Regions from separate parts of the Mesorhizobium sp. M1406 genome, predicted to be linked through region 1. Evidence: predicted binding sites of a transcription regulator. Region 1 holds the regulator's gene; the other holds the start of a gene.
The links. The regulator LexA, encoded in region 1, represses DNA repair genes until DNA is damaged. The targets are predictions, from matches to a motif close to TGTTCNNNNTGTGTTCNG.
Positions count from the first base shown of each region.

Region 2: a site for LexA is predicted at 2,787-2,804, ahead of dinB (DNA polymerase IV). Genes of this name have one in related genera too.

Region 1 covers NZ_JAMYKW010000015.1:40,994-46,429, reverse strand. The annotation lists gene gltX (glutamate--tRNA ligase) at 1-641, opposite strand, end outside; gene NKH03_RS15215 (ComEC/Rec2 family competence protein) at 744-3,209, shown strand; gene lexA (transcriptional repressor LexA) at 3,206-3,958, opposite strand; gene kynU (kynureninase) at 4,402-5,436, opposite strand, start outside.
Region 2 covers NZ_JAMYKW010000005.1:70,038-75,473, forward strand. The annotation lists gene NKH03_RS06780 (error-prone DNA polymerase) at 1-545, opposite strand, end outside; gene NKH03_RS06785 (Y-family DNA polymerase) at 542-2,062, opposite strand; gene NKH03_RS06790 (ImuA family protein) at 1,977-2,738, opposite strand; gene dinB (DNA polymerase IV) at 3,005-4,045, shown strand; gene ligD (DNA ligase D) at 4,058-5,436, opposite strand, start outside.

The sequences.
Region 1 (5,436 bases):
GTCTGGCGCGCGGCGTTGGTCAGATGATCGTCGCCGCGGATGATATGGGTGACGCCCATGTCATGATCGTCGACGACGACGGCATGCATGTAGGTCGGATTGCCGTCCGAACGCAGGATGATGAAATCGTCGAGATCCTTGTTGGGAAAGCGCACCTCGCCCTGGACGCGGTCGTGCACCACCGTCTCGCCCTCGGTCGGCGCCTTGATGCGAATGGCGCCCTTGGCACCCGCGGGCGCCTCTGAGGGGTCACGGTCACGCCAGCGGCCATCATAGCGGGGCGGCAGGCCCTTGGCTCTGGCGGCCTCGCGCATCGCCTCCAGTTCGGCTGGCGTGGCATAGCAATAATAGGCCTTGCCCATGCGCACGAGTTCCTCGGCCACCTCACGGTGGCGCGGCGCACGCTCGAACTGCGACACCGGCTCGCCGTCCCAGCTGAGGCCAAGCCAGGAAAGCCCGTCGAGAATGGCAGCGGTCGCGGCATCGTTGGAGCGCTCGCGATCGGTGTCCTCGATGCGCAGCAGCATCGTGCCGCCGGTGTGCCTTGCATACAGCCAGTTGAACAGCGCCGTGCGCGCGCCGCCTATATGCAGGTAGCCGGTGGGCGAGGGGGCAAAACGGGTGACGACCTTGTCGGACATGGAACTCTCGGAAACCATCTGAAGCGGGGTGCGGCTACGCGGACTTTCGCGCGCCCGGCGTTCATGTAGCATAGGGTGTCGAGGGCGCAAGGGGCAGACCCGATGGCTGGACGAGGCTGGGGCTCGGATCAGGGCGAGGACGCTGTCATTGGCGTCAGCGAACGGTCCCTGTTTGCAGCGCCGCTGCCGGCTTCATTGCCGCCGCCATCGCCCCTCGTGCCGGATCCCGGCAAGGCGCCGTTGCAAACGGATGCCCCCGCCCCGGTTCCAGCTGCCGAAGCCAGCAGGATCGTGCGCGTGCGCCGGCAAATCGGCCGGATTTCGCTGCCGCGCCTGCGCCATGGCGTGACCATGGCGGCGGGCCTGGAACTCGACCGAGGCGTGGCCTTCCTGCTGGTGCCGGTCTGCCTGGCGAGCGGGGCGATCGGCTATTTTTCGCTGGCGGCGGAACCTGGCTTCGCAAAGCCTGTCGCAGTTGTCATCTTGGCGGGGCTGTTTGCGCTGGTCTCGCGTTCCTGGCCGAAAACCCATCTGTGCTTCATGGCGGCACTTTTGTGCGCGTTCGGCCTGCTCGCCGCAAAGGTCGAGACATGGCGGGCGGGAACGCAGATGCTGGGCTCGGAAATCTCGACGCAAGTGACCGGCCGCGTCGTTTCGCTCGACCGGATGGAGAGCGGTCGTATCCGGCTGACCATCGACGTCACATCGACCGCAAGGCCGAAACTGCGCTATGCGCCGGAGCGGGTGCGACTTTCGGCGCGAAAGATCCCGGCGGACGTGATCGCCGGCTCCCTGATCACTGGATATGCCAAGCTGTTGCCGCCGACCGGGCCTGTGCGGCCGGACAGCTACGACTTCTCCTTCGACAGCTATTTCGCCGGCATCGGCGGCAGCGGGTTCTTTCTCGGCAATCCAAAACTTGTCGTCACCGATGACGGCGACATGCCGCTATCGGACCGCCTTTCCTCGGGGATAGAAAAAGCCCGTGAAGCGATTGCCGACCACATCAGGGGCAGCGTCGGTGGCGCCGAGGGCGAGATCGCGGCGGCGCTGATCGTCGGCGTGCGCGCCGGCATTCCCGATGACATCAACGAAGCGATGCGGCGTACCGGCATCTACCACATCATCTCCATTTCCGGACTGCATATGGCGCTCGTCGCCGGCACCATCATGGGGCTGCTGCGCGGCGCCTTCGCCTTGTTTCCGGACTTTTCCGCGCGTCGTCCGGTCAAGAAATACGCCGCCGTCGCGGCACTGTTCTCGATCGCCGCCTATCTCGTCATCTCAGGCATCGTCGTCGCCGCCGAGCGCAGCTTCATAATGCTGGCAGTGATGCTGATTGCCGTGCTGTTCGATCGGGCGGCACTCACCATGCGCAATCTAGCAGTTTCAGCGATCGCCGTCATCGTGGTGTCGCCGCATGAAGTGGTCGGCCCGAGTTTCCAGATGTCCTTCGCCGCAACCGCGGCGCTGGTCGGCGCCTATGCCGGCTGGTCGGAGCATCGTGCGGGAAAGACGAGACCACCGCCGCCAAAGCGGTCGCTGCCTGGTTTCCTGACGCGAAAATTCCTGCTGGCGGCAGGCGGCCTTTCCATGACTTCCATCATCGCCGGCGGCGCCACGGCGCTGTTTGCCATCTGGCATTTTCAGCGTGTGTCGCCGCTCAGCCTGTTCGCCAATCTGGCGATCATGCCGATCGTATCACTGGTCGTCATGCCTTTCGCAGTCCTCAGCGCACTGGCGATGCCATTCGGCGCCGACGGCCCCTTTCTTTATGTAATGGGCAAAGGCCTGACGGCGATGATCGCAATGTCCGGATGGATTTCCGAGCGTTCGCCAGTCGACGCAATCGGCTTGATTTCGCGGCAGTCTGTCCTCCTGGTGGCGATTGCCCTTGTCATCGCGACGATGGCGACGACATGGCTGCGGCTGGCAGCTCTTCCTTTCGCGCTTGCCGGCCTGCTGACGGTCTCGGACACGCGCGCACCCGACGTGCTGATCTCGGAGGACGCAAGGCTGGTCGCGTTGCCGATCGGCGGCGGCGAACTCGCGGTCAGCCGGGCCAGGCCGAACGAATTCACCGTCGACAACTGGAAGCGTGCGCTGACATCCGAAAGCATCATCGTGCCGGAGGTGTTCGACGAAGGCGACGGTCAATTCGACGTCGCGGATGCGGCTGAAATGCCGCCGGGAGCACCGTTCTATTGCACTTCAGGCGTTTGCGTCGCCAGGCATCCGTCCGGCGCGTTCATTGCCTATGTCGAGGACCGAAAAGACACCTGGAAAGCCTGTGGTTTCGCCGACCTGATCGTCATCAATGACGCGACGGCCTATGACGCCTGTCACAACCCGCTGGTTCTCGTTATCACCAAACGGCAACTGGCCCGCAAAGGCAGTGCTGCCGTCTTCTTCGATCGCCAATCGGCGACCGCGCCGGCGACAATCAGCTTCGCCGTGGACAGGCCATATCGGCCCTGGCACGCGCAACGCAAGTTTTCACGCGAGGCGAGGGGACTGCCGCCCTTCAAGAGACCCGAGAAGCCAGTCGTTGAACCGCAGCTGCCTTAGTAGCGGCGGATCAGGCCAACGAGCTTGCCCTGCACCTTGACCCTGTCTGGCCCGAAAATACGGGTTTCATAGGCCGGATTGGCGGCTTCGAGAGCAATCGAGGCGCCCTTGCGGCGGAACCGCTTCAGCGTCGCTTCCTCTTCATCCACCAGCGCCACGATGATCTCGCCAGGGCTCGCCGTATCGGCATTGCGGATGATGACGGTGTCGCCGTCGAAGATGCCGGCCTCGATCATCGAGTCGCCCTTGACCTCCAGCGCATAGTGCTCGCCGCCCATGATCATGTCTGGCGGCACCGAGATCGAATGCGTCTGGTGCTGGATGGCATCGATCGGCACACCGGCGGCGATGCGCCCCATCACGGGGATCGACACGGCGGCGACCACGTCGTCGTCATTGCCTGCTGAAGACATCCGCGAAGACGCTGGCCTGATCTGCCGGCCAAGGCCGCCCTGGCCGAGACTGGCCTGACCAAGACTGCCCTGGATGACGCTTGGAGAAAACTTCTTTGCCGCGTTGAGGCCGGGTGCGATCGAGTCCGGCAGCCGCAGCACTTCCAGCGCGCGTGCCCGGTTGGGCAGCCGGCGAATGAAGCCGCGCTCTTCCAGTGCCGTGATCAAACGATGAATCCCGGATTTGGAGGCAAGGTCGAGCGCCTCCTTCATCTCGTCGAAGGATGGCGGAATGCCGCTTTCCTTCAGGCGTTCATGGATGAACATCAGCAGTTCGTGTTGCTTGCGCGTCAGCATGGCGGCCCCCAGGTACCTGAAACCAGAATCGGAAAAACAAACCCAGAACAAACACTATCTGTTCCAGTTGTGTTCCGCAACTGTTTAAAGTTTAATGAATTTATTAAGGGGGTCGAAATTATTGGCGCTCGCCAGCGGGCCTCGTCGACGACTGTATGCCGTCACAATGCGCTTGCCGGCATTGAAATTGTTATGGTTAATGGGCTGTGGCCCACCTTGGCTCAAGCCTGGCATGAGCTGCCCATGGATCCGCGACGGGCGCATTTCCAGCTTTCCGGGCGTTCGTTTGCCGTGAACGAAACGAAGCCAAAATGCCAACCTTGGTTAATCTATTGCAGCCTGCGCTGGCTACCAGCGGCGAACGCATTCGCGAGCCGAAAAATTCGTCCTCCGTCATCCGACCTGGGGGCAAGACGCGACGACAGATCGTCGGGACGGCCGCGTCAGGTTACGGCCTCCTTGACGGCGAAACGCTGGTCCTTCCATGCACTCGTGCGCAGAATGTCTTCCAGCACCTCGACCGCCAGCCACACGTCCTTGTAGCCGACATAGAGCGGCGTAAATCCGAAACGGATGGCTGACGGCGCGCGGAAGTCACCGATCACGCCGCGCTCGATCAGCGCCCGCATGATTTGATAGCCCTGATCGTGAAGGAACGACACCTGGCTGCCGCGCTTGGTCGCATCTCGGGTGCTCTCCAGCGTGAGACCATAGGCGCCGCACTTCGCTTCGACGAGCTGGATGAACAGTTCGGTCAGCGCGACGCTTTTCTTTCGCAATGCCGCCATGTCGACGTCGTTCCAGATGGCGAGCGCACCTTTGAGCGCCCGCATCGACAGGACCGGCTGCGTGCCGCACAGAAAGCGGCGGATACCGGTGCCGGCAACATAACCCCGTTCGAAGGCAAAGGGCCTCGCATGCCCCCACCAGCCGCTGAGTGGCTGGCTGATCTCGCCGTGGTGGCGCTGGGCGGCATAGATGAAGGCTGGCGCGCCCGGACCGCCGTTGAGGTATTTGTAGGTGCAGCCGACAGCGAAATCAGCATTTGCATGATCGAGCTCGACCGGCAGAGCGCCCGCGGTGTGGCAGAGATCCCAGACGATCAGCGCTCCGGCCGCATGGGCCTTGCGCGTCAGCGCCGTCATGTCGCGCAGTTCACCGGATTTGTAATTGACGTGGTTGACCAGCACCACCGCGACGCTTTCGTCGATCAGCTCCTCGATGGTTGGCGCGTCGACGCCCGCGAGGCGCAGCAAGGCGCCATCCCGGGTCGAGGCCACGCCTTCGGCGATGTACAGGTCGGTGGGAAAACTGTCACCCTCGGCGACGATGGCCAACCGGCCGGGCCGCATCTCCATCGCCGCATGCAACACCTTGTAGATGTTGGTCGACGTCGTGTCGCAGACGACGGTCTGGCCGGCCGCGGCTCCGATCAGGCGTCCAAGCTGATCGCCGAGTTCGATCGGCATCTCGAACCA
Region 2 (5,436 bases), on a different contig from region 1:
GTCACCACCGTCGGCACGTGCATTTGGGTGGCGAGGTTGGAAAGTTCGTGCAGCCGGACCTGGTCGTTGGGCCGGCGGCGCAAGGTCAGGGCCAGGTAGGCGCGATCGCTGAAGGTTTCCCGCAGGCGACGCAGTTGCAGGGCACAGGTGTCATCGGCTCGATTGGGGACGAAAACGGCGATCAGGCCCTCGGCATAGTCGGCCAGGTCGCTCCATTCGAGGTGGCACTTTGCTTTGCCGCCGCGTTTCTTGCCCAGGGTCAGCAGGCGGCAGAGCCGGGAATAGGCGGCCCGGTCGGTGGGATAGACGAGCAGCGACATGCCGTCGACGAGATCAAGGCGACAGCCGACGATGAGCCTGACGCCGGTGTCCTTGGCGGCCTGATGGGCCCGCACGATGCCGGCTAGAGAATTGCGGTCGACTACGGCCAGGGTCTCAATGCCGAGCGCCGCCGCCTGGGCGAACAGGTCGTCGCAAGAGCTGGCGCCGCGCAGGAATGAGAAATGGCTGGTTACCTGCAATTCGGCATAGCGCGGGGCGGTCATGCGAAGACCCCATGCAGGAACCATTTGTGCGAGCCGGTCCCGGGATCCTCGCCGTCGCCGGCGCGGTAGATCCAGAAGCGCTCGCCTGACTCGTCCTCCACCTGGAAATAGTCGCGCACCGCGATCAGTTCGGCATCGCGCTGCCACCATTCGCCGAACACGCGTTCGGGACCGTCAGCGCGGGTGACGCGGCGACGGACGCCGCGCCAACTGAACCAGACCGGCGGATGGTCGGGCAGCAGGGCCATCGTCTCAATGGGTTCGGGGTGGGTCAGCAGACGCGGTGGGCGAGGCCAGTCACCCGGCCAACTCGATCCGTCGTCCGGAGCATTCGGCGCGATGCGGCGGACTGAGCGTTCGGGAACGTCACTCTCGACCGGGGCAAAGCGGTAGAGCCGCTGCTCGCCAATACGGTTGGCCAGCACGTCGATGAGATCGGTGATGTCGGGCTCCGGCTCCTCGACCAGTGAGGAGATGATCTGCTTGGCTCCGAAGGGTTCGGCGAGCGTCGCGGCCAGGGTCATCAGTTCGATGCCGAAACCGGGATCGACAGTTTCGATCCGGTCGGTCAGGAGACGGGTCAGACGTTTGACATCGCGCACGGGCACGGCGGTGCCGACGCGAATGGCCTCGATGCGGTTGTCGACGCGGTGCAACAGCAGGTCCAACCGGCGGGCGCCGAGCCCCTTGGCCTCAAGCGCCTCGCAGAGGGTTGCGACGAGCTTGCCGGTATAGCGGGCTATGGTTTCGGCGGCGCCGATCGGCTCGCCGAAGGCCCGGCGAACCTCGATGAGTTCGGGAGAGCGGGCGGGCTCGAAGGGTTCGCTGCGCCGCCCCATGGCCTGGTCCAGGCGACGGCCGAGTTCGGGCCCGAAGCGAAGGGTGAGAGAGGCGCGCGGCGCCGCCTCGATTTCGCCCACCCGCTCGAAGCCGAGCGTGAGCAGGCCTTCGACGATATCGTGGGGAAGCCGCAGGGCGCCGATCGGAAGACCGCGCATAATTGCCGGGGCTTGCCCTACTGGCGCGATGAAGGTCGGCCGGGCGAGGAAGCGCGCGCAGGCATGAGCGGCCCCCCAGGTGTCCGCGACGGCGGCACGTGCCTCGATGCCGGAGCCTGCCATGCGCGACACCAGCCCCTCAAGCATCGTGTCCTCCCCGCCATGCAGATGGTCGGCACCCGTGGTGTCGATGATGATGCCATCTGGCGGATCGGCGGCGACGATTGGCGCATAGCGCAGCGACCAGAGCGCCATTCTATCGAGTGCCTCGGCATCGCCGGCAGCATCCAGGTCGAAGCTCTGCAGGTTGGGCACCAGCACCTGGGCCTTGCTCGCCGGCATGCCCACGCGCAGGCCGGCCGCGCGTGCCGCCGCATCGGCGGCCAGCACGAGCCGCCGGTTTCCCTGCCGGCCGAGCATGATGACCGGGGTTTCAGCCGATGGCGCGGACTGGCCCATTGCGCGCCTTAGGCGATCGGTCGGCCAGGTCGGAAAATAGAGCGAGACGACCCTTGTCATCGCAGGCTTCCACTTCAAAGTCGGCGCTTTCTCCAGCCCGTGCGCGGATCAGTTCGAGCTGCCAGCGAGCGCGGCCGACGCCTGGAACCGGCAAGGGACGGGAGGGGAGCGCGGTGACCCGCCAGCGGGTGACCGCGGCGGTTGGTTGTCCAAAATCGGTCGCCTCGGTTTGTCGTCGCCAACGGCGGATGGCGATGCCGATGGCGCCGGAGGCTTCGGCGGCGAGTTGCAGTCGGCGGGAGGCGGTCATGGAGAGGCGTGCCAGTTCGGCAACGACGGCGCCTAGACCACCATGGCGAAGGCCTTCTTCGAAGCAGGCGAGCACGGAAGCTTCGTCGCCGGCCTCGACATAGACGACACGGCCGGGCAGCAGCCCAGCCTGCGCGAGGGCAGGGGCGAAGAGATCCTGCCGGGTGACGCACCAGAGCACCTTCCCTTTGGTGCGGGCGGCAATCCCGGCGGTAAAGAGCGCCGCCGCGGCGCCATCGATCGCTCCGTTACGGCCGCCGGCAACCTCGTGCAGAGCCCCGAGCGCCAGCCCGCCTCCCGGCAAGACCTTGTCGATCGTGGAAAGGCCGAATGGCAGTGTGGCACGGTTGCGCGCCGGCCCGCCTTCGAGGCGCGCGATTCGCTCGCGAAGCGCGGCGATAGCAGGGCTGGCGGCCGGCTGACCCATGAACGAAACACTCTCAAACTGTCTTCCCAATGGATTTCGGGGCTGATATGTTCCTTATTTGTTCTCTTTGGTGTCCGAGAGTCAATCGGAGTCGTTGCGCCGCTCTGAGAGTTGATCCCAGACTGCCCTTGATCGAGAAGCGGTCTATCTTGATATGCCGCAGGTGATGCAGGGACGGCGAAGTGGGCGAGCGAAGCGACAGGGACCAACAAGTTGATGCGCCGGGGGAAGGGACGGCCATCCTTCGCAAGATCATCCATGTTGACATGGATGCCTTCTTCGCCTCGGTCGAACAGCGCGACAATCCGGACCTGCGCGGTAAGCCAATGGCAGTCGGGGGCTCGGCGGCGCGCGGTGTGGTGGCGGCTGCGAGCTACGAGGCCAGAAAGTTCGGGGTGCGATCGGCCATGCCCTCGATTACCGCGAAGCGAAAATGCCCAGAGTTGATCTTCGTGCCGCCGCGCTTTGACGCCTACCGGGCCGTCTCCCAGCAGATCCACGCGATCTTCGCCGAGCACACGCCACTCATTGAACCGCTCTCACTCGACGAGGCCTATCTCGACGTCACCGACAATCTGCAGGGCATCGCGGTCGCCACGACGATCGCGGAAATGATCCGCGCGAAAATCAAGTCCGAAACCGGCCTGACGGCCTCGGCCGGCGTCAGCTACAACAAATTCCTGGCCAAGCTCGCCTCCGGCCAGAACAAGCCCGATGGGCTGTTCGTCATCACTCCGAGGCAGGGCCCCGCCTTTGTCGAGGCCTTGCCCGTGCGGAAATTTCATGGTGTTGGCCCGGCGACCGCTGACAAAATGGCTCGCCTCGGCATCGAGACCGGCGCCGACCTGCGCGCACAGAGCTTGGCGTTCCTGGAGGAGAAGTTCGGGAAGGCGGGTCCGTACTACTATTGGATCGCCCGCGGCATCGACGAACGCCCGGTGCGGGCCGACCGCGAGCGCAAGTCCGTTGGAGCCGAGGACACCTTCGCGAGCGATTTGTACGATCTCGAAAGTGCCCGCAAGGAGCTGGCGCCGTTGGTCGCCAAGGTCTGGCGGTATTGCGAGGCAAGATCGATCCAGGGTCGCACGGTGACATTGAAGGTGAAATTCGCCGACTTCCAGCAGATCACGCGCAGCCGCACGATTGGGGGTGTCATCGAGGGCGAAGCCGACCTGGCGACCGTCAGCGGCACCCTCCTCGATCTGGTATTTCCTGTCAGCAAGGGGATCCGCCTGCTCGGGGTGACACTTTCAAATCTAACCGGAACGCGAACCGAGGCCGATCGGCAGATGTCGCTGACGATCTAGGACTGGCTGCAGCTATCGGACTGCTTTTCGGATCCGCTCTGTCAGCGTTTGTTCGACATCGAAATAGCCGTCCCAGGCGTCGGACTCCTGAGCCCGGGCGGCGGCAGCGAAAACGTCAAACGCGCTGGCACTCTTGAAGGTCGGCAGTTCATCCCAAGTGACGGGTACGGCGCACGACGCACCGGATCGCGCTCGGGTCGACCACGGGCAAATTGCCGTGGCGCCCTGTCCGTTGCGCAAATAGTCGATGAACATGCGGCCTTTGCGTCTGGCCTTGCTCATGTTTGCCACGAAGCGGGACGGATCCGTTCGGGCCAGCAGTTCGGCGAAGTCCTGGCAAAAGCCCTTCACCGCTTCCCAGTCGGCCTCGGGAACGAGTGGCACGACCACATGCACGCCCTTGCCACCGGACAGCAGCGGCCAGGATTGAAGGCCGAGTGCCTCTAGAACGCCGCGGATGTCGATCGCGGCCTGCTTGACGTCACCAAAGCCCAGGCCCTCGTCGGGGTCGATGTCGAAGATTATCCGGTGCGGCAACTCAGGCTGCTGGCGCAGGCTTCCCCAGACGTGGAACTCGAGCACGTTCATCTGGACGCCGGCGATCAGCCCGGCCAGGTCGTCGACCCAAAGAATGCGGCTCTCCTTGCCGGACATCTTCTCCAACTGGCCGTCATGGATGGCCTTGGGCATGCCAGGCAGCTTGTGCTTCTGAAAAAAGGTCTGCTGCAGATCGCCGTCGGTATCGCGCACGAGCGAAAGTGGCCGATCCTGGATGTGCGGCAACATCTTCTCGGCGACCGCGGCGTAGTAGGCGGCGAGCGTCGCCTTTGTCACCGCAGTGCCGGGATACATCAGCTTGTCGGGATGGGTCAGGTTAACGCCAACAGCGCGGGCGATCTCCTTGCCCATAGCGGGATCGAGATTGGCCGTGGCGGTGGTCGCGACGGTCTTGGGCATTTCCATCACCACCTGGTCGGCGCGCTTGTCTTCGCGCATACCTTGAAAGCTCGGGTGACGCAGGCCGCCGTCCGGTGTCACCTCGGAATAGGTGACCTCGGCAACGAGTTCGGGTTTTACCCAGCGGGCGCGTCGCGCAATGTCGCGGGGCACGGAGACGAAGGCGGGTTTGTCCAGCGGCCGCTTCTCCAACTGCGCGAGAATGGATTTGCGCATCGCCTCGGTGAATCCGGTGCCGACGCGGCCGCGGTACATCAGCTTGCCGTTTTCGTAGGTGCCGAGGATCAGCGAGGCCATGCCACGGCCGGTGTCGCTTGGGCGGTAGCCGCCGACCACGAATTCCTGTCGTTTCGTGCACTTGATCTTGAGCCAACTGGCAGTGCGGTCGCCGACATAGCGACTGTCCGCGCGCTTGGCGATGATGCCCTCATGGC